Endozoicomonas sp. GU-1: one gene and its partner. The protein of the gene in region 2 interacts with the protein of the main gene of each other region in a pairwise test. Links are inferred from orthologs where the notes say so. Each region holds a gene or a part of one and is shown on either strand. Other genes may lie near its edges. The genes, in order: O3276_RS00760 and clpA.

What was found.
Region 1: the proteins of clpA (region 2) and O3276_RS00760 interact in binary tests that used the Escherichia coli proteins (3 or more experiments, as listed by UniProt). The link is inferred for Endozoicomonas sp. GU-1 from one-to-one orthologs.

The regions. Positions count from the first base shown.
Region 1 is NZ_CP114771.1:154,782-159,966, forward strand. Bases 1-3,349 are described here. They hold O3276_RS00760 (response regulator), read right to left. Parts: upstream 2,976-3,349; coding sequence 201-2,975; downstream 1-200. Other genes in these bases: acpS (holo-ACP synthase), read left to right, coding at 1-124; cysM (cysteine synthase CysM), read left to right, coding at 3,051-3,349. Outside these bases: more of cysM, read left to right, coding at 3,350-3,935; 23S rRNA (uracil(1939)-C(5))-methyltransferase RlmD, read left to right, coding at 4,083-5,185. UniProt on the Escherichia coli protein: Member of the two-component regulatory system UvrY/BarA involved in the regulation of carbon metabolism via the CsrA/CsrB regulatory system. Phosphorylates UvrY, probably via a four-step phosphorelay.
Region 2 is NZ_CP114771.1:874,168-890,752, forward strand. The notes cover bases 11,056-14,104. They hold clpA (ATP-dependent Clp protease ATP-binding subunit ClpA), read right to left. Parts: upstream 13,711-14,104; coding sequence 11,401-13,710; downstream 11,056-11,400. Other genes in these bases: infA (translation initiation factor IF-1), read left to right, coding at 11,145-11,363; clpS (ATP-dependent Clp protease adapter ClpS), read right to left, coding at 13,731-14,087. Also shown: excinuclease ABC subunit UvrC, read right to left, coding at 1-1,375; uvrY (UvrY/SirA/GacA family response regulator transcription factor), read right to left, coding at 1,545-2,186; O3276_RS03365 (electron transfer flavoprotein subunit alpha/FixB family protein), read right to left, coding at 2,345-3,274; O3276_RS03370 (electron transfer flavoprotein subunit beta/FixA family protein), read right to left, coding at 3,274-4,023; O3276_RS03375 (electron transfer flavoprotein-ubiquinone oxidoreductase), read left to right, coding at 4,451-6,109; O3276_RS03380 (DUF1285 domain-containing protein), read right to left, coding at 6,132-6,710; O3276_RS03385 (YiiX/YebB-like N1pC/P60 family cysteine hydrolase), read left to right, coding at 6,908-7,804; O3276_RS03390 (4a-hydroxytetrahydrobiopterin dehydratase), read right to left, coding at 8,325-8,603; O3276_RS03395 (hypothetical protein), read left to right, coding at 8,689-8,814; O3276_RS03400 (hypothetical protein), read right to left, coding at 8,849-9,244; aat (leucyl/phenylalanyl-tRNA--protein transferase), read left to right, coding at 9,619-10,335; O3276_RS03410 (arginyltransferase), read left to right, coding at 10,335-11,042; icd (NADP-dependent isocitrate dehydrogenase), read right to left, coding at 14,476-15,732; tRNA 2-thiouridine(34) synthase MnmA, read left to right, coding at 16,047-16,585. UniProt on the Escherichia coli protein: ATP-dependent specificity component of the ClpAP protease. It directs the protease to specific substrates. It has unfoldase activity. The primary function of the ClpA-ClpP complex appears to be the degradation of unfolded or abnormal proteins.

The DNA of each region.
Region 1 (5,185 bases), 730 kb from region 2 along the record:
ACCTGAGTTGTTTTTATCTGATTATGGTCTTGAATTGCAGCAGCAAAGAGGGGTTAAGCGGCTTCACCTCAGTCTTTCTGATGAGCAGGATAATGCGATTGCCTTTGTAGTACTGGAGAGCTGAATCAGCTCTCTTGCTCATCGCAGACTCACCACCCTCATAAACGGTTTTGAACGTGATATCATACTTCCTCAGCCGTTTACAGACTCTCCATTTCCCACTGATTGAGACGGGTGATGGACTGAAGCAATAATTGAAAGTCTTCGGTGACTTGATTATGGGCCAGGGTGTTGTATTTCTTCAGTCGTGTTTCCAGCCGGTTGCAAATACGCTCCAGTTCCGGCACTCCACAATAACGACAGGCACCGTGTAATCGGTGTACCCGTTCCAGTACAGCCGAATAATTATTGGCAGTCCAGCCATCTCTGAGAGTTACAAGATCGTCATCAAGTCCCTCTTTCATCATCACTAGCATCTCCTGAGCCAGTTCCCGGTTTCCGGCAGCCAGTTGCGTCGCCAGGTTGATATCCACAGGACTTTCCGATTGATCTATTGCCGGATAGATGTCGGGCTTTGATGGTGGAAAATATTCTCTATGCTCTATTGTCTCGGTAGGGTTCTTTGCCCACTGATTGATCATGCTGATGACGTGTTTTTCACTAACCGGTTTACTCAGGTAGTCATCAAAGCCACTTTGCAGCAGCACCTTTTTCTCCTCGGGCAGCGCATGGGCAGTTACTGCAATAATTGGGGTGCGCTGGTGGTTCGGGATTTCACTGCGAATTCGTTTTGTGGCTTCGAGTCCATCAATGACCGGCATATGAACATCCATGAAAATAATGTCGAAAGTGAACTGCCTGCACAGTTCAATGGCATCAAAACCATTTTCTGCGGTTTGCAAATCTTGCTCCAGGTTGCCAAGAATGGTTTTCAGCAATTTCAGGTTTACCGGGTTGTCATCAACGACCAGAATACTCAGGGATTTGTTGATCTGTTGTTGAATTTTTTTGTCTTCATGATTCCCGTTTATACGGGTCAGCAGTGCTTTCAGCCGGTTCAGTCCAACGGGCTTCAGAAGCGTATCAGTACCGTCAGGAAGAGCAGGGTCCATAGCACCTGTTATTCCTGCTGAACTGAGTACAATAATGTTGGCATTGCTATAGGAGGCTGTTAACTGCGTGATTCCCTGAACCGGTTCAATATTATCAGGGTTGATGAAAACATAGTCGTAGGAGACATGTGTCTTGTTTGCTGACATTCCCTGTCGGATGCTGGCTGCTGCGGTGATAGTTGCGCCCAGTTTATCCAGTAAGTGAAAAATAGATAGCCGGGTCAGCTCATGGGGTTCGATAAGCAGTACTTTCTGGCCGTGCAGCGGTGTCGGTACCAGGTCTTCCTGCTCACAACCATCAGCAACAGCTGGTTCACCATTTTGGTTATTCTGGGTTGTTTTAAAGGTAAACCAGAAGGTTGCTCCTTGCCCCAGATCGGACTCAAGGCCAATTTCGCCACCCATTTGCTCAACCAGGTTTTTGCAAATCGACAGGCCAAGCCCGGTTCCCTCAGCCTTGCGTGTTCTGCTGGAGTCTGCCTGGGCAAAAGCCTGGAACAGTTTGTGATGTTGCTCCCGGGTAAGGCCAATGCCGGTATCCGCCACTGAAACTCTCAGGGGCAGGGGGGCATTACTTTCTTGCTGATCAGGTTTGCCTTCCTGATCCAGCATCACTCGCACAGCAACGGAACCATAACTGGTGAATTTAATGGCGTTGCTGATCAGGTTGGTGAGGATCTGCTTAAACCGCAGTCCATCAATGATGATATGTTCAGGAACATCGTCGTAGATAAAGTGGACAATTTCCAACGATTTACCATAGGCGGCAGGTGCCATAAACGTCATAACATCCTCAACGATCTCCCGTAGGCAGACGGGTTGGGGATCCAGCACCAGCTTACCGGCTTCCATACGGGAAAAATCAAGAATGTCATTCAACATCGTCAGCAGTCCCTGAGAGGATTTCTCAATGGTACTGACATAGTCGTATTGTTGCGGTGTGAGCCTTGAACTCAGCATTAGGTTGGAAAAGCCAATAATGCCATTCAGCGGTGTTCTGATTTCGTGGCTCATATTGGCCAGAAATTCGCTCTTGCTTCTGCTTGCTTCAAGTGCTTCCTTTCTGGCGAGATCCAGCTCAACATTTTGAATTTCAATGGTTTCCAGTGTTTCCTGCAATTCATCGTTGTACTGGGCAATATGACTGGTCATCTTCTGATGTTTGCTCTGCAGGCCATTGAGCATAACGTTGATAGACGATTCCAGTTCATACATCAGGCTGCCCGGATTGTCCGGCAGTCGGGTATCGAAGAAGCCATCCTTGATACGATCAATGACCCTTGCCATACGGTCCAGGGGGCGGGTAACACCGTGGCCCAGCTTCAGGCTAGTGATCAATGCCACCAATAACCCCATAGAAACAACAATAATGCTGAACGCCAGAGAGCGAAATTGGGTCAGATGAGTTTCTGCGTAGGCGTAATCGGTAATCAGCCAGCCAGTAATTTTGGTCGTATCCGGACTGATGATTGGATCGGCAACCTGGATGACCTGATCGTTCCGGAACCAGCTCTGGCCTGATTCCAACAGCGAGGATAAGTTTTCGGTGGCCGTGAGCTTTGGGCCTGCATGAAGAATCTCCTTGCCTTGCGCATCGATCATGCTTACCGCACGAATATCCCTGTCATCCAGCAGCATGCTGATCAGGGTTTGCAGTTCTTCATGTCGGGTGTTATCCAGCAGCAGTGAGGCAGCGGCTGCCTGCCGTTCAGACTGAGTCAATGCCTTGGCCATGAGCTGGTTGTCCAGTTCCTGATACCGCTTAACCAGATAGACACCGCCCATCAGCAGGGAAACAACAATGCCCGGAAGAAAAGCGAGCAGAAGAATCCGTTGGCGGAATGCCGTAAGGTGCTGTTTCATGGTACTGCCTTTCCCTGTTTGGCTTTTGTTCTGTATTATTGCCGGAATAATAAAGTCTACGTAAGTTATATGTCCATGGAATATCCGACAATAGAGTCGATTATTGGCAACACCCCGCTGGTTCGTCTGCAGCGTATGCAGGGGAAGAGTTCAAATACCATACTACTGAAACTGGAAGGACAAAATCCGGCCGGTTCCGTGAAAGACCGACCAGCCCTGTCCATGATCGCCGAGGCGGAACGCCGCAATGCCATCAGCCCGGGGGACACATTAATTGAAGCCACCAGTGGCAATACCGGTATAGCGCTCGCCATGGCAGCGGCCGTCCGCGGTTACCGGATGATCCTTATTATGCCGGACAATATGAGCGCCGAGCGTCGTGCAGCAATGAGTGCTTATGGAGCAGAACTGATTCTGGTCAGCAATGGCATGGAGGGTGCCCGGGATAAAGCGTTGGAAATGCAGCAACAGGGCCTGGGCAAAGTACTTAACCAGTTTGCCAATCCGGATAATCCCCTGGCGCATTACGGGACCACCGGGCCTGAAATCTGGCAGCAGACTCAGGGTACGGTCACGCATTTTATCAGTTCCATGGGCACTACCGGGACGATAATGGGAACCTCCCGTTATCTGAAAGCGAAGAATCCTGCCATTCAGATCGTTGGCCTGCAACCGGAACAGGGAGCTCAGATACCAGGCATCCGTCGTTGGAGTCCCGAATACCTGCCTGCGATTTTTCACCGTTCCGCCGTTGATGAGGTGATGGATATTGGTCAGACAGAAGCTGAAGAATGCATGAGGCGGCTGGCCCGGGAAGAAGGCATATTCTGCGGTGTTTCTTCAGGGGGAGCCGTTGCTGCTGCCCTGAGACTGTCAAAAAGCGTAGCGCATGCCACCATTGTGGCGATTATCTGTGACCGTGGTGATCGTTATCTTTCCACGGGCGTATTTCTGCCATAGGAAAACCGTTCAACGGTTTCTCGGGCCATGATTGAATTTCCATGTATGCAGGTATGAATCCGGGTTTGTTGTGCTCGATATCCAAGGTAACATTGCGCTTTTAAACGGCCATGGGCCATGGTTTCAAGAGAATGTTGGAAGTACTCTATGCGCTTTAAACGTGCTGCCTCAACCCCTGTTATTATTCATGAGGATGTGCGTATTGACGGGCTTTCCCATGATGGTCGCGGGATTGCCCGCTACCATGGGAAGACCCTCTTTATTGACGGTGCACTGCCGGGCGAAACCGTTCGTGTCCGGGTTCTGGAAGACAAACGTCGTTTTATCAATGCCCGTGTCACAGAAGTGCTGTCGGCATCACCCGAGCGCCGTGAGCCTGCCTGCGCCCATTTTCGTCAGTGCGGAGGCTGCAGCCTGCAGTACTGGTCCCACGAAGGGCAGCTTGACAGCAAGCAGTACATCGTTCTCGATCAGTTAAGGCGATTTGCCCGGGTTGTGCCTGAGCACATTGAAGAACCACTGGTTTCTCCCCCCTACGGCTATCGTCATCGTTGCCGTTTTGCCATCCGCTGGCGTAAAGGCAGACTGAGCCTTGGTTTTCGGGAAAAGGGCAGTAATGCCATCTGTGACATTAATGAATGCCCCATACTGGCAGAGCCTTTGCAGGATATGCCCGTACTGCTGAAGTCATTTTTGCCAACGTTAACCGGCCGGGAAGCCATTTCCCACGTGGAGTGCTTTCTGGCAGAGCAGGGGCGCGGGTTACTGCTGCGTCATATTCGTCCTCTGTCTCAGGAAGACCAAACCCTGTTGACAGCGTTTGCTTCTGCCCATCAGCTGTTGCTGTACCTGCAGGATAGTCCGGAGAACATCCGGCTTTTATATCCTGCCAGATCTGACGACGATGCCGCCGTTGCATTGCATTACTCGCTGCCTGAACCGGGGGTGCAGCTGTACTTCCGGCCACAGGACTTTACCCAGGTCAACCGGGTGATTAATCAGGCGATGGTTGAGCAGGCTATCCAGTGGCTTGCTCCGAAGGCATCCGATAAAGTGCTTGACCTGTTCTGTGGCCTGGGTAATTTCTCTCTGCCACTGGCGAAAAAGTCAGGCCATGTGACGGGGGTTGAGGGTTCACCGGGTTCAGTTGCCCAGGCGTCAAGAAATGCCGGTCTGAATGGTTTGAGTAATGTAAGTTTTCACTGCGCAGACCTGGCCAGTGATTTCACCACTGAGTCCTGGGCAAAAGA
Region 2 (16,585 bases):
GTTTCTGATAACGCTTATCAAGAGCCATCGCCATGGCGGCATAATCATCCCCGGGCTCTATACCAGTGATATTGTACCGACGGTATTCACTGAACACCGGCCCTTCCGGACCAAATACCACACAGGATGCGACGGTTGCCTCTCCCATGGTATGGCTGATATCGAAACACTCCATACGCAGGATGGGTTGCTCAATGTCCAGCAAACCCTTAAGTTGTGCGTATCGCTGGTTTAAATGGCTCTTGCTCGCCAGGTGACTTTCAAGATTCTGCTGCGCATTTTTATTAGCCAGGCCTAACCAATCGTGCCGTTCAGAACGTACTTTGTCCTTGATCTTGATTTTCTTGCCAGAAACCGCCTGGATCGCGTCCTCAATAGTATCTGCACCGGTCAGCTCAAACGGAACCACGATCTCCTCAGGAAAATCACGACTGGCAAACAGCCTTACATAGAACTGGGCCATAAAATCTTCCAGGTAATCAGACCGTTCAGCTTCCAGCTTAAAATCAGGAAAGTAATATTTATGACCAAGCAACCTGCCAGAACGAACAAAGAGCACGTCAAAACAGGTATTGCCACCCATTTGGGCAAACCCGATCACATCGATATCGCCGGCCGACTTGGTCACCGTCTGCTGTTCCTGAACAGCCCGGAGGTGGTTGATTTTATCCCGGGTTGCCGCCGCCTCTTCAAAATCCAGGGATTCCGCAGCATCTTCCATGCGCTTTATCAGCGAACGGATTAACTGCTGGTTTTTGCCATCCAGGAATTGCCGGGTATCCTCAAGATCCTGCTGGTACTCTTCTTTTGAGACCAGACCAACACAGGGGGCCTTGCAACGGTTGATTTGATATTGCAGACAGGGCCGGGTTCTATTGTTGAAATAGATGTCAGTGCACTGACGTATCTTAAAAATCTTCTGCAGCAGGTGCAGGCTTTCCCGAACCGCTCCGCTACTGGGGTAAGGCCCAAAATACTGGCCTTTCTGTCGTTTACGTCCACGACAGGAGTCCATCCTGGGGAAATCATCATCACCGGAGATATAGATGTAGGGGTATGACTTGTCGTCCCTCAGCAAAATGTTGTAGGGTGGCTTTCTGTCTTTTATCAGGTTTTGCTCAAGCAGCAGCGCCTCAGTTTCAGTGTGGGTAATCGTCAGTTGAATATCAGCAATCTTGCTTACCAAAGCCATGGTTTTGGTGGTAAGACCCGTTGCCCGGAAGTAGCTTGAGAGACGATTTTTAAGATTTTTCGCTTTACCGATATAGAGTGTTTTGCCACTGTGATCACGCATATCATAGACCCCCGGACGGCTCGACACCTTTTCCAGAAATGATTTGTGATCAAACTTTTTGCTTTCTTCACTACCTGTCATGAACCACCAGACAACGGTTATCAAATCACCTGCTCATTATATCTTCACAGCGCGGTAGAAACGAATAAGCCTGCATTTTTCAGTACAGGTAACAGTATTTTCGGGCATCAGCACCGGGAGTAGCGGAAGGAACTCAACAAGAGGTTCATCAGAGCCTGTAAGGCAGCGTTCACTCTATGGTATCTACCAGGTCATGGCGAATAGCCAGGTGTGTCAGCTCGACATCACTGGTGATATTCAGCTTTTCAAACATCCGGTAGCGATAGCTATTCACCGTTTTGGGACTGAGGCATAACTTATCGGATATGGTCTGCACTTTCTCGCAATTAACAATCATAAGAGCTATTTGCATTTCGCGATGAGAGAGCTGATTGAAGGGTGACGCTCTGTCTGGCTCTATAGCTTTTAAAGCCATTTGCTGGGCAATTTCCGGGGAAATGTATTTCTTTCCGGTAAATACCGTGCGAATGGCCGTAACCATTTCGGTAATGTTTGAACTTTTGGTGACGTAACCTGAGGCACCGGCTTCAAGAAGCCTGGTGGGAAATGGGTCATCCATGCAGACGGTTACGGCAATAATTTTTGCATGAGGGTTGATCTGGCAGATTTTCCGGGTGGCTTCGAGCCCACCAATGCCGGGCATTCTGACATCCATTAAGGTAACATCCGGAGTGAGTTCCCGATAAAGGCTGATAGCATCTTCACCGCTGACAGCCTGGGCTACAATTTCAATACCCTCAACATCAGCTAGCATGCGAGAAATTCCAGTTCTCACCAAATCATGATCATCCGCAACCAGAACTCGTATCAAAATCTACTCCGGTATGTTTCTTATCGCTTTATTGTGAAAGATTATGCACAGAGTTGATGAGGCTTAAAACCCCGAGAGAAAAAAAGGCATAAAACCAGTAGAAAAATACCACTTTCAAAGAAAGTGGTATTTTTTTTAAAAGGCAGCTGCCCTATTGATCAGAGCTTGCCTTCAAGCTCCGGAATAGCTTCAAACAGGTCTGCTACCAGACTATAGTCTGCAACCTGGAATATAGGCGCTTCTTCATCTTTGTTGATAGCAACAATGACTTTACTGTCCTTCATTCCAGCCAGATGCTGAATGGCTCCGGAGATACCAACGGCGACGTACAGCTTGGGGGCAACAATCTTACCGGTTTGTCCCACCTGCATGTCATTGGGTACATAGCCTGCATCCACGGCAGCACGGGAAGCACCGACTGCGGCGCCAAGCTTGTCCGCTACTTTGTAGAGTAACTCAAAGTTCTCTCCATTACCCATGCCACGACCACCGGACACAATGATGTCCGCAGCCGCCAGCTCAGGACGGTCAGACTGAGCCAGCTCTTCGCTGACAAAGCTCGACACTCCCGCATCATGACTGCTGACAACAGTTTCTACACTGGCAGATCCACCTTCAGCAGAAACCGGGTCAAAACCTGTGTTCCGAACGGTAATAACCTTGATAGATGCACTGGACTGAACCGTGGCAATGGCATTACCAGCGTAGATCGGACGGGCAAAGGTATCTTCGCTTTCCACACGGATGATGTCGGATATCTGATCAACATCCAGCAAAGCCGCTACCCGTGGCATCATATTTCTGGCATCGGTTGAGGTGGATGCCAGTACGTGAGAGTAATCCTTGCCCAGTTCAGCAACCAGCAGACTGACATTTTCTGCCAGTCGGTTTTCCAGGGCAGCATTCTCAGCCAGCAAGACTTTTGATACACCCACTACGGCAGAGGCCTGCTCTGCAACTGGGCTACACCCGGACCCTGCAACCAGCAGGTGAATCTCTCCCCCGATTGCGGTGGCAGCTGCAACCGTGTTCAGAGTTCCCGCTCCGAGCGTGCTGTTATCATGATCAGCAACGACTAATATGGCCATTAGATCACCTTCGCCTCATTTTTTAATTTTTCTACCAGCTCATCCACGCTGGCCACCTTGATACCCGCCTGTCGTTCAGCCGGTGGTTCTACTTTGATCGTCGTTAAAGTAGACGACACTGCTACGCCGAGATCTTCTGGTGATTTGACATCCAGAGGCTTACGCTTGGCTTTCATAATGTTGGGCAGTGATGCGTAACGCGGCTCATTCAGACGCAAATCCGTGGTAATCACTGCGGGCAGCTTCAGGCTTAACGTCTGCAAACCACCGTCCACTTCACGGGTAACGTTAACGTTATCACCGTCAACATTGACCTCTGAGGCGTAGGTTGCCTGAGACATACCGGCAAGTGCCGCAAGCATCTGACCGGTCTGGCCATTGTCACTGTCGATGGATTGTTTACCCAGAAGAACAAGGTCAGGCTTTTCTTCATCCACAATGGCCTTAAGCAGTTTGGCAACTGCCAGGGAACCCAGGGGCTGATCAGTCTGAACCTGAATGCCTCGGTCTGCACCAAGAGCCAGCGCTGTTCGTATCTGCTCCTGGCACTCTTTGGCACCAAGGGATACGGCAACGATTTCTGTAGCGACACCTTTCTCTTTGAGTCTTACTGCTTCTTCAACAGCAATTTCACAGAAAGGGTTGATCGCCATTTTGACGTTGGTGAGATCGACGTCAGTGTTATCCGCCTTCACTCGAACCTTGACGTTATAGTCAATGACTCTTTTGACGGCTACTAATATTTTCATGAGTTCGCAGCCTTCCCTTCTCGTTATTGGCTTGGTCTTGAATTGTCGAGCAGATAACGAACAACCGGACAGACAAGTTTATTATCCTTCAGCAACCTGTGTTCACACATCTGCTGGAACGGAGTCTACCAGTACGTCAATAAGGGTTCAAACGTATGTTTCAATCAGTTCACTCAGATATTCTTATTTAAGACAGGTGTCTGTTACTATGCACCACCGGTAATACACCTGATTCTGCTGATTGCAGAATAGCTGTTGAGGACAAGATAGCAGTTGTTCAGCAGCCGGAACATTTCCGTGTGTAGGTATTAATAACTAATGACGTGTTGTCCATTCGGGGGAAACACTGAGTATAATGCCAAGCAATTTCAAACAGTTGTTTGAATACCGTTCTGAAAATAACACTCCGACAGGGAGGAAGCTCATCATGGAACGCGAATCCATGGCATTTGATGTCGTTATCGTGGGTGCAGGCCCTTCCGGCTTGTCAGCCGCCTGTCGGCTGATGCAATTGTCTCAGGAGCAGGACAAAGAACTCAGTGTCTGCGTTGTCGAGAAAGGCTCCGAAGTTGGCGCTCATATCATCTCGGGGGCCGTTTTTGAACCAACTGCGCTTAATGAGCTGTTTCCCAATTGGAAAGAGCTGGGTGCGCCGTTACATACCCCGGTTTCATCCGATGATATTTATGTACTTCGTTCTGAAGAAAAATCCATAAAAGTACCCAACCTGTTTGTGCCTAAAACCATGCACAATGAAGGGAATTACATCATCAGTCTCGGCAATCTCACCCGCTGGCTGGCGGAGCAGGCCGAGTCACTTGGGGTGGAAATTTTCCCGGGATTCGCCGCCCAGGAAGTGCTGTTTAACGACGATGGCAGTGTCAGGGGCATTGCCACCGGAGATATGGGGATTTCAGCTTCCGGTGACGAGAAAGACAGCTTTATGCCAGGTATGGAGCTGCACGCCAAATACACGCTCTTTTCCGAAGGATGCCGCGGGCATTTGGGCAAGCAACTTATCAGCCATTTTAAGCTGGATGAAGGGCGTGATCCTCAACATTACGGCATCGGCATTAAAGAGCTGTGGGATATCGCACCCGAGAAGCATCAACAGGGCCTGGTGGTTCATACTGCCGGCTGGCCACTGGCTGAAAGCGGGTCTACCGGTGGCGGATTCCTCTACCATCTGGAGAATAATCAGGTAGTACTGGGCCTTATTACTGATTTGGGCTATTCAAATCCGCATCTTAGCCCCTTTGAAGAGTTCCAGAGGTTCAAAAAGAGCCCTGTTATCAAACAATACCTGGAAGGTGGAAAACGGGTTTCCTATGGTGCAAGAGCACTGGCCAAAGGTGGGCCACAGTCATTACCTGAGATGACTTTTCCGGGCGGACTCTTGATTGGTTGTGACGCCGGAACCATGAATGGTGCCAAAATAAAAGGCTCCCATACCGCCATGAAGTCCGGCATGATTGCGGCAGAAGAAGTGTTCAAGTCGGTGAGTGCAGGCTCTGAGGGCGGCAATAAACTGGAATCCTTTGATGAGGCATTCAAAGCGTCCTGGCTTTATAAAGAACTGCATCAGCAGCGGAACTTCGGTCCGGCCATGCATAAATTTGGTAACATCTTTGGTGCCGCCTTTGCCTTTGCAGACCTCAATATTTTCAATGGCAAATTGCCATTCACCCTGCACGATACCACTGCGGATTACGCCCAGCTCAAGCCAGCGGCAGAGTCCAGCCCCATCAACTATCCAAAACCTGATGGTGTGATCACCTTTGACCGGTTGAGTTCAGTGTTCCTCTCGAATACCAATCACGAGGAAGATCAGCCTTGTCACCTGAAGCTTAAAGACGCAACCATTCCGCTTAAGCAAAACCTTCCGGCTTATAATGAGCCAGCACAAAGGTACTGCCCTGCCGGGGTTTATGAGATTGTGGTGGACGAGAATAGCGGAGAAAACCGGTTCCAGATCAACAGCCAGAACTGCGTTCACTGTAAAACCTGTGACATCAAGGATCCCGCTCAGAATATCACCTGGGTTGCCCCGGAAGGTGCTGGCGGGCCGAATTATCCAAACATGTGATCTTTCCTGCAATGAGGGTGGCTCAGCCACCCTCAACAACTCCAAGGGAATAGTCTTGCCCCTGACTGCGAATGCTTAACTCTATCCCCCCAGTCACCCGGGTTTCAACGGCCTCTGACACTAACTGGTAAAACACATTGCGATTTACCAATGCATCCAGTCGATCTCTAACCCGGATATAAGGCACAAATTCCCCGGTTTTTATACTTTTGATCATTTTCAGATTGTGTTCGTTGCTTAGCACTACCTCATCACCAACATTGGTGGTAAACAGGTATTCGGGTCCATTCCCACCATCCCGAACCTCTGCAGAAACCGCAACAAATGGCGCATCATCCACCTGGATTCTTACTTTTTCTACCGGAGTAACCAGGTAGTAATGGCCATCATCATCATGCCTGAGAACTGAAGCAAACAGCTTCACCATTGATTCCCTGCCAATGGGGGAGCCATTGTAGTGCCAACGGCCATCCCGACTGATGCGCATATCAATATCACCACAGAAAGGAGGGTTCCAACTGTGTACAGGAGGCAATCCTTTTTTCTCATTCAAAAACTGCAGATTTGCCACAATATTTTCCGGCTTTGATCCATTGTTCACAAAGCATACTCCCATGCTTGCTGGCTATTCAGCCCATTATTATGCCTTATTTGGTAATAACAGCTTTTTGATGTTTTTCAGGGTGCTTGCCATCAAGCAGATGAACTCATGAAAAAATGTCAATTTTATCTCAATTCATAATGTCAAGAATAACCAATGCTAACATAAAGAAATAAAGATTGGCTCAGGACTGGAGTATGGAACTCTTCAAAATGGTTGCGGGATGCCTTACAGACTGGCTAAGCCACAACGTTCAGGAAAGAACAAGCCCCCTGTGTGATTTTGAACGAGTCAGGCATGAAATTAAGCCCTGCGATGTTCTGTTGGTGGAAGGAAGATCCAGAGTCAGCCGGGTTATCAAGCAAACCACTCAAAGCCCCTGGTCCCATGCCATGCTTTATCTTGGCCGCCTCCATGACATTGAGGACGACAGAATTCGCCAGATTGTCAGTGAATCCTATGGCGGCTCCCCTGATGAACAACTGATTATTGAGAGTGAACTGGGAATCGGTACCGCCATCCAGCCCCTGAAAAACTATGAAGGGGAGCATTTGCGGATATGCCGACCTAAAGGTCTGAGCTACAGCGACAGCCAGAAAGTCATACACTACGCAACCAGCCGCCTGGGTATGGATTACAATGTCAGGCAGATTCTTGATCTTGCCCGGTTTTTCTTCCCCTACTCTTTCCTGCCCAGAAGACTTGGCTCCTCGTTATTTCAGCACTCTCCGGGCCAGGAAACAAAAACCGTCTGCTCAACAATGATTGCTGAAGCTTTTAGTTTTATCCACTTTCCCATCCTGCCCCTGGTTAAACACGATGGCGATGCCGGCGTACAACTCTTTCAACGAAATCCAAAGCTGTGCACGCCCCGTGACTTCGATTACTCCCCCTACTTTCAGATTATCAAGTATCCATTTCTCGATTACAGCCATCACGCAGATTATCGACTATTGCCCTGGCATGGTCAGCGGGTGCTGGAGGGTCGAGAAGCGGATTTTTATATGTCTTCCCAGCAAATTGAGCAGCTACAAAAAGAAAGCACTGTGGATCATGAGGTTTTGGGGGATGCCGCTCCCCCTCTCTCCCGATAAGAAAAACAGTGGTGAGAGCGACTCTGTTTCAACTCACTGACCACTCCAGGCGCATACTGCCATTTAATCATTTTCTGGTTTTTTGATGCATAACAAACGAAATGCCGTGCAAAGATCTTTAAGAGCCTCGTGGATCAAGAGCTGAAACATAAAAGGCAGCCAAAAAGAAACCCGCGCTTCTGGGGGAAGGAGACACGGGCTAAGACCATTAGGAGTGAAACATAGGTACACAATCCAAGTACCAAGGTCATTACTGACCTAGACTGACCTGATCGTAGGGGGAAGTCGATCAAACCAGCATCGTAAGTATGATTCAGAATCAAAATACGTCCATTGAAGATTAAGATCATTTTATAATATTAAGAGAAATTCAAAGAAATCAATAGCTCACGACTCTCATTCGCCATTTGGGCGTGTGATTTTAAGCAAGGAGAACCACTCTCAAAGCATGAGGACACAGGCACCGCTTCATGAACTGAGACGGAGCGGACTCTGGGCAAAATACCCAGAGCCAGGAGAATCAGGAAACGGGGGCATTCATCTGTTCATATAAAGTATCGCAACGCTGTGCCAATGCCCGATCAATAGCCAGCACGCCACTACCCTCATCGGATTGATGGGTTCCCCAGGCAATAATTACCTTGCCCCACTCAATAACAATTCGCGGATGGTGGACATGAGCTTCAGCTAGGCAGGCAATGGCGTTACAAAATGCCAAAGCTCGAGAGTATTTTTTAAAGCCGAAGGATTTTTCAATATGATCAATGTTGTCATACTGACAGGAAACCCAGTCATTCATACATGCACTCCTGTTATTGAATAAAAACCGAAATTCAGTCTAATTCAAATATAAGGGGATGGCATCAGAAATGCAGGTATGCAAATTGTCTGGTCATGCTGTGGAGAAAGTGCACAGACCCTGCGAGGCAGTCTATACCTGCAAGAAGCTTGCGGTGCCTTACCGGCAACAACCCAAAGCATGGGGTAAGCGGTTGCCGGATGCCTACTGAACTGCCAGGAGTCACCAGTAATCCAGGTTAGGAATTACGCCTTCTCAGTTTCTGCTTTAGCCTCTTCAGACTTCAGCTGCTCAAGCTCCTGAGTTGCGGTATTCAGCTGCTGGGTAAGCTGCTTTTGTTTGGTTTTCAGACCACTGTTTTCACCAGTAAGCGTGCGATTCTGTTCCTGAAGACGCTTGATCTGCTTCTTCATTCGATCAGGATTGCTGGCTCTCAGATCTTTCAGTTCATTTTCCATGTTTTTCAGCTGGGCAGCAGCTTTTTCAGCTTTCTTCTCGGCAGTTTCCAGGCGCGATTTAAGCTGGCTTACTTCCCGATTGTGTTGCTCTGTAATTTCAATAAGAGCTGCCAGGCGTTGCTGTTCAATGATATCCATTTCACTGCTTGTATCAATGCTTCCGCCCATGCTCAGGGTACCCATAGATTCGATTACCTCCGGGGAGTTTTATAAGATAGGAATTAATAAAAAGCTTCCACCAGCGCGAGAGTTACGCACTGAAGCGAGAGAAATATTAAGAAGATCTGAGTTATTCTTCATTAAGCGGCTGGTTAAAAGCAGAATATCAGTAGACTAGGTGGCGCAGTCTAATACATAAAAAGACATATGGAAAGGCTTATCTGAAAAATGAACAGACAACTTTGCCGGTTCAGGGAATTTTTTACCAAATTGCAGCCATACATGGCTAACTTGCAAATTCATGGGCTAAGCCCGGGTTATAGGGTATTCTGATGGAAGCAGTAATCCTGATACCGCACCAATGCACTCAACAGCTTGATAAAACAACACGTTAGACAATGCCTGAGACAATAACACTTTTGCCGGATCATGTTATCGGCTTTCCTCCCCTTGAGCATGCGCTTAAACAGCCGGACGGGCTTTTGGCTATTGGGGGCAATCTTGCGGTGGACACTTTGGTAATGGCTTACCAGCAAGGCATTTTTCCCTGGTTTAATGAGGGCGATCCTATTTTATGGTGGTCACCCTCCCCACGAATGGTGCTGAAACCGGGGGAGCTGTATTTATCCCGATCATTGCGCAAGCTGCTGCGAAAAGAGCTCTACCGGGTTACTTTTGATTACGACTTTGCAGCGGTTATAACGGCCTGCTCAAGTATCCGCAGGGACTCAGAAGGAACCTGGATTACCGATGAGATGATTGACGCCTACACAGCTTTGCATGATGCCGGGCATGCACACTCTGTTGAGGTCTGGCAAGAAGACAGGCTGGTTGGAGGGCTTTATGGGGTAGCTCAAGGGCGAATTTTTTTCGCGGAATCCATGTTCAGCCGAGAGAGCAATACTTCCAAAATTGCCATGGCAGCCCTTTCTGAACAACTTTTAACCTGGCAGTTTGAGCTGATTGATTGTCAGGTCTATTCAGACCATTTGGACTCTCTTGGGGCAAAATTGATTTCAAGATCCAGATTTGTAGATTATTTGGACCGCTATTGCTCACAGGCACCTTCCTGTTCAGACTGGAAACAGGAATGGCAATGGAATGACCTTCGATAATGAGCCAGTACAAAAATATCAAATTTTATGCCACACAACCCCATGAATGCAGCTACCTGCCTGAGGAGCAGGCAACCACACTATTTATGGATCCGGAAATTCCGCTGAACAAAGAGTTGTGCAGTGATCTTGCCGACGTTGGATTTCGACGAAGTGGCCAGCATATTTACCGCCCACACTGTCACCGCTGCAGGGCCTGCATACCGGCAAGAATCCCCGTAGATGCCTTTCAAATGAGAAGAACGCAGCGAAAGACCTGGAATCGCAACTCTGCACTCAGGGTTGCCAAGGTATCTGCAGACTTTCAGGATGAGCATTATCTGCTCTATGAAAAGTATATCAATCAATGCCACCAGGATGGTGATATGTATCCTGCAACGATTGAACAGTACACCTCTTTTCTGGTTGAAAGCACCGAATTTACCGCATTTTATGAGTTTCGTCTGGACGGACAACTGCTTGCAGTATCGGTGGTGGATCATTTACGCAGCAGTCTTTCCGCAATTTACACCTTCTACGATCCGGATTGCTCACAACGCAGCCTTGGTCGATATTGTATTTTATGGCTTATCGATCATGCCAGAAAACTCGGGCTACCCTATCTCCATCTGGGTTATTGGATCCGGAAATGCCAGAAAATGAATTACAAAATCGAATACCGCCCCGTGGAGCTTTATGTCAGTCAGGAATGGCGACAATTGAAATAATACGACTGACAGTAAAGGGTGCTTTGCTTTACCAATTGTTTTCAGGCAGAATGCCCAACAAATTTAACCAAGCCGTACCAACCCCTTTGAGGTAGTTATTTAATGGCAAAAGAAGAGAGTCTGGAAATGGAGGGTGTCGTTATTGACACCCTTCCTAATACGATGTTTCGTGTAGAACTGGAAAATGGCCATGTTGTTACCGCGCACATCTCCGGAAAAATGCGCAAGAACTACATCCGCATTCTGACTGGTGACCGGGTGAAGGTAGAGCTGACGCCATACGACCTGACGAAAGGCCGTATCACTTACCGTTCTCGCTAACAGCGGTGCTCACCCCTGAGCACCTACCCGCTGTCTTCTAACCTGCCCCACCATCAATTGCCTCCAGATCGGAAGCACGGCTTTTCGCTGCCTCAAACTTGAGGTACAACTCTCCCTTGCGAACAGTTACTTTTACATTACCACCATGCTCGGCAAGCTTTCCGAACAGAATCTGTTCTGCCATGGGCTTTTTCAAGTGCTCCTGAATAACCCGCCCCATAGGCCTTGCACCCATCTGGCGATCAAAACCTTTCTCCGCCAGCCAGCTGCGAGCCTTGTCATCAACATCCAGCTGCACGCGCTTCTCATCCAGCTGAGCCTGAAGTTCAGTGAGGAATTTATCAACCACATGCTTGATAATGTCATCATTGAGTGAGGCAAAGGGAATAATGGCGTCCAGACGATTTCTGAATTCCGGCGTAAAGGTTTTCTTAATGGCCTCATTACCGTCAGTGGTATGATCCTGTTCAAGAAAGCCCATGGAGCTTCTGGTCATGTTTTCAGCACCGGCATTGGTGGTCATGATCAGAATCACATTTCTGAAATCAGCCTTACGACCATTGTTATCCGTCAGGGTGCCATGATCCATAACCTGCAGTAACAGGTTAAACACATCGGAGTGGCCTTTCTCTATTTCATCGAGCAACAGCACACAGTGCGGCGTTTTATTGATGGCCTCAGTTAACAGACCGCCCTGGTCAAACCCGACATAACCCGGGGGTGCCCCTATAAGGCGTGAGACAGTGTGGGCTTCCATATACTCAGACATATCAAAGCGCACGAGCTCAATACCCAGGGCCTTTGCCAGCTGGCGACAAACTTCTGTTTTGCCGACACCGGTTGGTCCGGAAAACAGGAAAGAGCCAACGGGTTTTTCAGGTGCCTTGAGGCCTGCTCTTGAAAGCTTGATAGCCGTGGATAATGAAGTGATCGCCTCGTCCTGTCCGAACACCACCATTTTCAGATTGCGCTCAAGTTTACCGAGCAATTCCTTGTCAGAGGAAGAGACAGACTTTGGCGGAATCCTGGCCATCTTGGCGACAATCCTTTCCACATCATCGACATCAATAACTTTTTTCCGTTCGGACTCAGGCTGAAGCCGCTGATACGCCCCTGCTTCATCAATAACATCAATGGCTTTATCGGGCATATGACGATCATTAATGTAGCGGTCTGCCAGTTCGGCCGCCGCTTTCAGGGCTTCATCCTGATACTTGATAGCATGATGCTCTTCGAATTTCTTCTTCAGTCCAAGCAGTATCTGGAAGGTGTCTTCAACATTGGGTTCGACAATATCTACTTTCTGGAATCTTCTTGCCAGTGCCCGATCTTTTTCAAAGATCCCGCGAAACTCCTGAAATGTGGTAGAACCGATACAGCGCAGCTCGCCGGAAGTCAGCATTGGCTTCAGAAGGTTTGAGGCATCCATCACTCCACCAGATGCTGCACCTGCACCAATGATGGTATGAATTTCATCGATAAAGAGAATCGCATGATCCAGTTTCTTAAGTTCACTCAGTAACTGCTTGAAACGCTTTTCAAAATCACCGCGATACTTGGTCCCGGCCAGAAGCGAACCCAGGTCGAGTGAGTAAACAACAGCCTTGGATAAAACCTCAGGCACGTCACCATCAACGATCCGACGGGCCAGGCCTTCAGCAATGGCCGTTTTCCCTACCCCGGCCTCGCCAACCAGCAAAGGGTTGTTTTTCCGGCGACGGGTAAGAATCTGGCAGACCCGCTCCACTTCTTCAGCCCGACCAACCAGGGGATCAATTCTGCCAAGACGCGCCTGATCATTCAGATCAGTGGCATACAGTTTGAGGGGGTTCTTGCTGCTGCCACCACTGCTGCTCTCCGGCTCCATATCATCGGACAGGTCGTGACCAAGCTCTTCGAGCTCCTGCCCCGGCGTCTTGGATATTCCGTGGGCAATAAAATTAACAACATCTATGCGGGCCACATCCTGCTGCTTCAGGAAGTAGACAGCCTGACTTTCCTGCTCACTGAAAATAGCGACCAGTACATTGGCACCGGTCACTTCCTTTTTACCGGAGCTTTGCACATGAAAAACAGCACGCTGCAGTACTCGCTGAAAGCCAAGTGTTGGCTGCGTTTCACGCTCATGGTCATCGTCGGGGATTAATGGGGTCGTTGAGCTGACAAACTCAGTGAGGTCCTGGCGAAGTTTATGAAGATCAATTCCGCAGGAAACCAGGACTCTGGCTGCGGATTCATTATCAAGCAAAGCAAGTAAAAGATGCTCAACTGTCATGAATTCATGACGATTATCGCGGGCGTCTTTAAATGCATTATTCAGTGTTGCTTCGAGGTCTTTGTTAAGCATATGGTGTAACCTTGAAAACGCTAATCGGCCTTTTCTGTCTTGCACAGCAGGGGATGGTCGTTTTCTCTGGAATATTCATTAACCTGCTGAGCCTTGGTTTCCGCGACATCCTTGCTGTATACACCACAAACGGCTTTTCCCTGGGTATGTACCATCAGCATAATTTGAGTCGCCTTCCCTTCTGGCATACTGAAAAACTTCTCCAGTACCTCAACAACAAAATCCATTGGTGTAAAATCATCATTCAGGAGCAAGACCTGATACATGGGAGGGGGAGCCAGTCTGGTTTTTTCCGGAACGACTGCAACGCTCAGATCACCTTCCTGTTCCTCTCCCTCTTTTTGCAAGCTTAGACGAAACAGTTCGAGATTACTCATGGTTTTATGACTGCCAACCTTCGATTTGTAACTTAACTGTCTGGTAACCAACAGCACACTCATGGCACCGCAAGTATTTACTACTGCCAATCATAAAAGCTAATCATAAAAACAACGAGCACAAAATACTGATCGGCACGGTTTACAGACATTTGATGACAGAAGATAAATTAGTGCACACCTACTAAGAAATTGACAAATTTGCCAGGATTTCTCTTCTCATTCTAAAGATACTGGAGCAAATCACAATGACCGACTTTCGAAAATTGATCGGGCGACTCACAACAACAGGAGATAAACGTGGAAAGTACAATAAAAAAAGGGGGGATAAAATATTAAAGCCGGAAATGAATTTCCGGCTTTAACTGATGAAAAGTTAACTGAAAATTTACATGTGGTTAATTATTTCATCGGCAAACTCAGAGCACTTGACCAACGTTGCACCCTCCATCAGTCGCTCAAAATCATAGGTAACGGTCTTGGCACCGATAGCACCATCCATACCCTTGATAATGAGATCTGCCGCCTCATTCCAGCCCAGGTGACGAAGCATCATTTCAGCAGAAAGAATGACGGAACCCGGGTTTACCTTATCCTGGCCTGCATACTTTGGAGCAGTACCATGAGTAGCTTCAAAGACGGCCGTTGGCGCACCGATATTGGCACCAGGAGCAATACCGATACCACCAACCTGGGCGGCAAGCGCATCAGAAATGTAGTCGCCATTCAGGTTCAGGGTGGCAATGACATCATACTCTGCCGGGCGCAGGAGAATCTGTTGCAGGAAAGCGTCAGCGATCACATCCTTGATAACAATATCTTCACCGGTATTCGGGTTTTTGACAGTATGCCATGGACCACCATCCAGAGGCTGGCCGCCGAAGTATTCAACAGCTGTCTGATAACCCCAATCCTTGAAGGCACCTTCCGTAAACTTCATGATATTACCCTTGTGAACCAGGGTAACGGATTTACGGTTGTTATCGATGGCAAACTGAATCGCCTGCTTCACCAGACGCTCGGTGCCCTCTTTTGAAACAGGCTTGACCCCAATACCACAATCTTGCTCAAACCGGATTTTGGTAACGCCCATGTCATTACGCAGGAAGTTGATCAGCTTTTCGGCTTCAGCACTGCCAGCCTGCCACTCGATACCTGCATAGATATCTTCCGAGTTTTCACGGAAGATCACCATATCCGTTTTTTCCGGCTCTTTTACCGGGCTTGGCACACCCTTGAACCAGCGCACAGGACGAATGCAGGCGAACAGATCCAACTCCTGACGAAGAGCCACGTTCAGCGAGCGAATACCACCACCAACCGGCGTTGTCAGTGGGCCTTTAATGCTGACAACATACTCTTTGAGAGCCTCAAGTGTTTCTTCCGGAAGCCAGGTATTATCGTCGTAAACCTGAGTAGCCTTCTCACCGCAGAAAACTTCCATCCACTCAATTTTGCGCTGCCCTTTGTAGGCATTCTTCACAGCAGCATCAACAACTTTCAGCATCGCTGGTGAAACGTCAGCACCAATACCGTCACCTTCAATATAAGGAATGACAGGGGTATCGGGAACATTCAGGGAGAGGTCCTCGTTGACAGTGATTTTGTCACCGTTGGCAGGCACCTTGATCTTTTGGTATCCCATTATCAACTCCGTTCTCTAATCATCGGTTTAGCCAGATCAAAGACTGGTTCAACGCTTCTTGTCGTTATTTAAAGCATGCAGCCATATCCAACAGCAGTGTCAGCAGGATAAAAGCACTGCTGACAACGGCAAGCTGACCGCACAAAAACGCGTATACCATATACCATCCTTAGCCAGGAATAAACGAAGTTTTGTTATAAAAGCGAAACCGCCATCTGCATTTACCACTATAAATTTCCATCGGTATGGCGCTTATTTAGCGGGAAAGGTAAAATGGTCAGCTATTTTTTGACAGGTGGCAGTATACCCCAGTGATAAAGCATCCTTCCCAAACCAAAGTGATTGTTGGCATGTCCGGCGGTGTTGACTCGTCCGTATCCGCTTTGCTTCTGCAACAGCAGGGCTACCAGGTGGAAGGACTTTTTATGAAGAACTGGGAGGAAGATGACGGGTCTGAATACTGCACCGCAATGACCGATCTGGCCGATGCCCAGGCCGTCTGTGACAAACTTGGCATTCATTTACATAAAGCCAATTTTGCCGCTGAATACTGGGACAATGTTTTCGAACATTTTCTCCATGAATACAAAAACGGCAGAACTCCGAATCCGGATATCCTGTGCAATAAAGAGATCAAGTTCAAAGCCTTTTTGGATTACGCATTCACCCTCGGCAGCGATTACATAGCGATGGGGCATTACTGCCGTCGTGTGGATCGTGATGGCCATAGCTATCTGGTGAAAGGGGTTGATAACAGTAAAGATCAAACCTACTTCCTCCATGCGGTCAGCGAACAACAGATTGCCCGCACTCTCTTTCCGGTCGGTGACCTGGAAAAAACTGAAGTTCGACG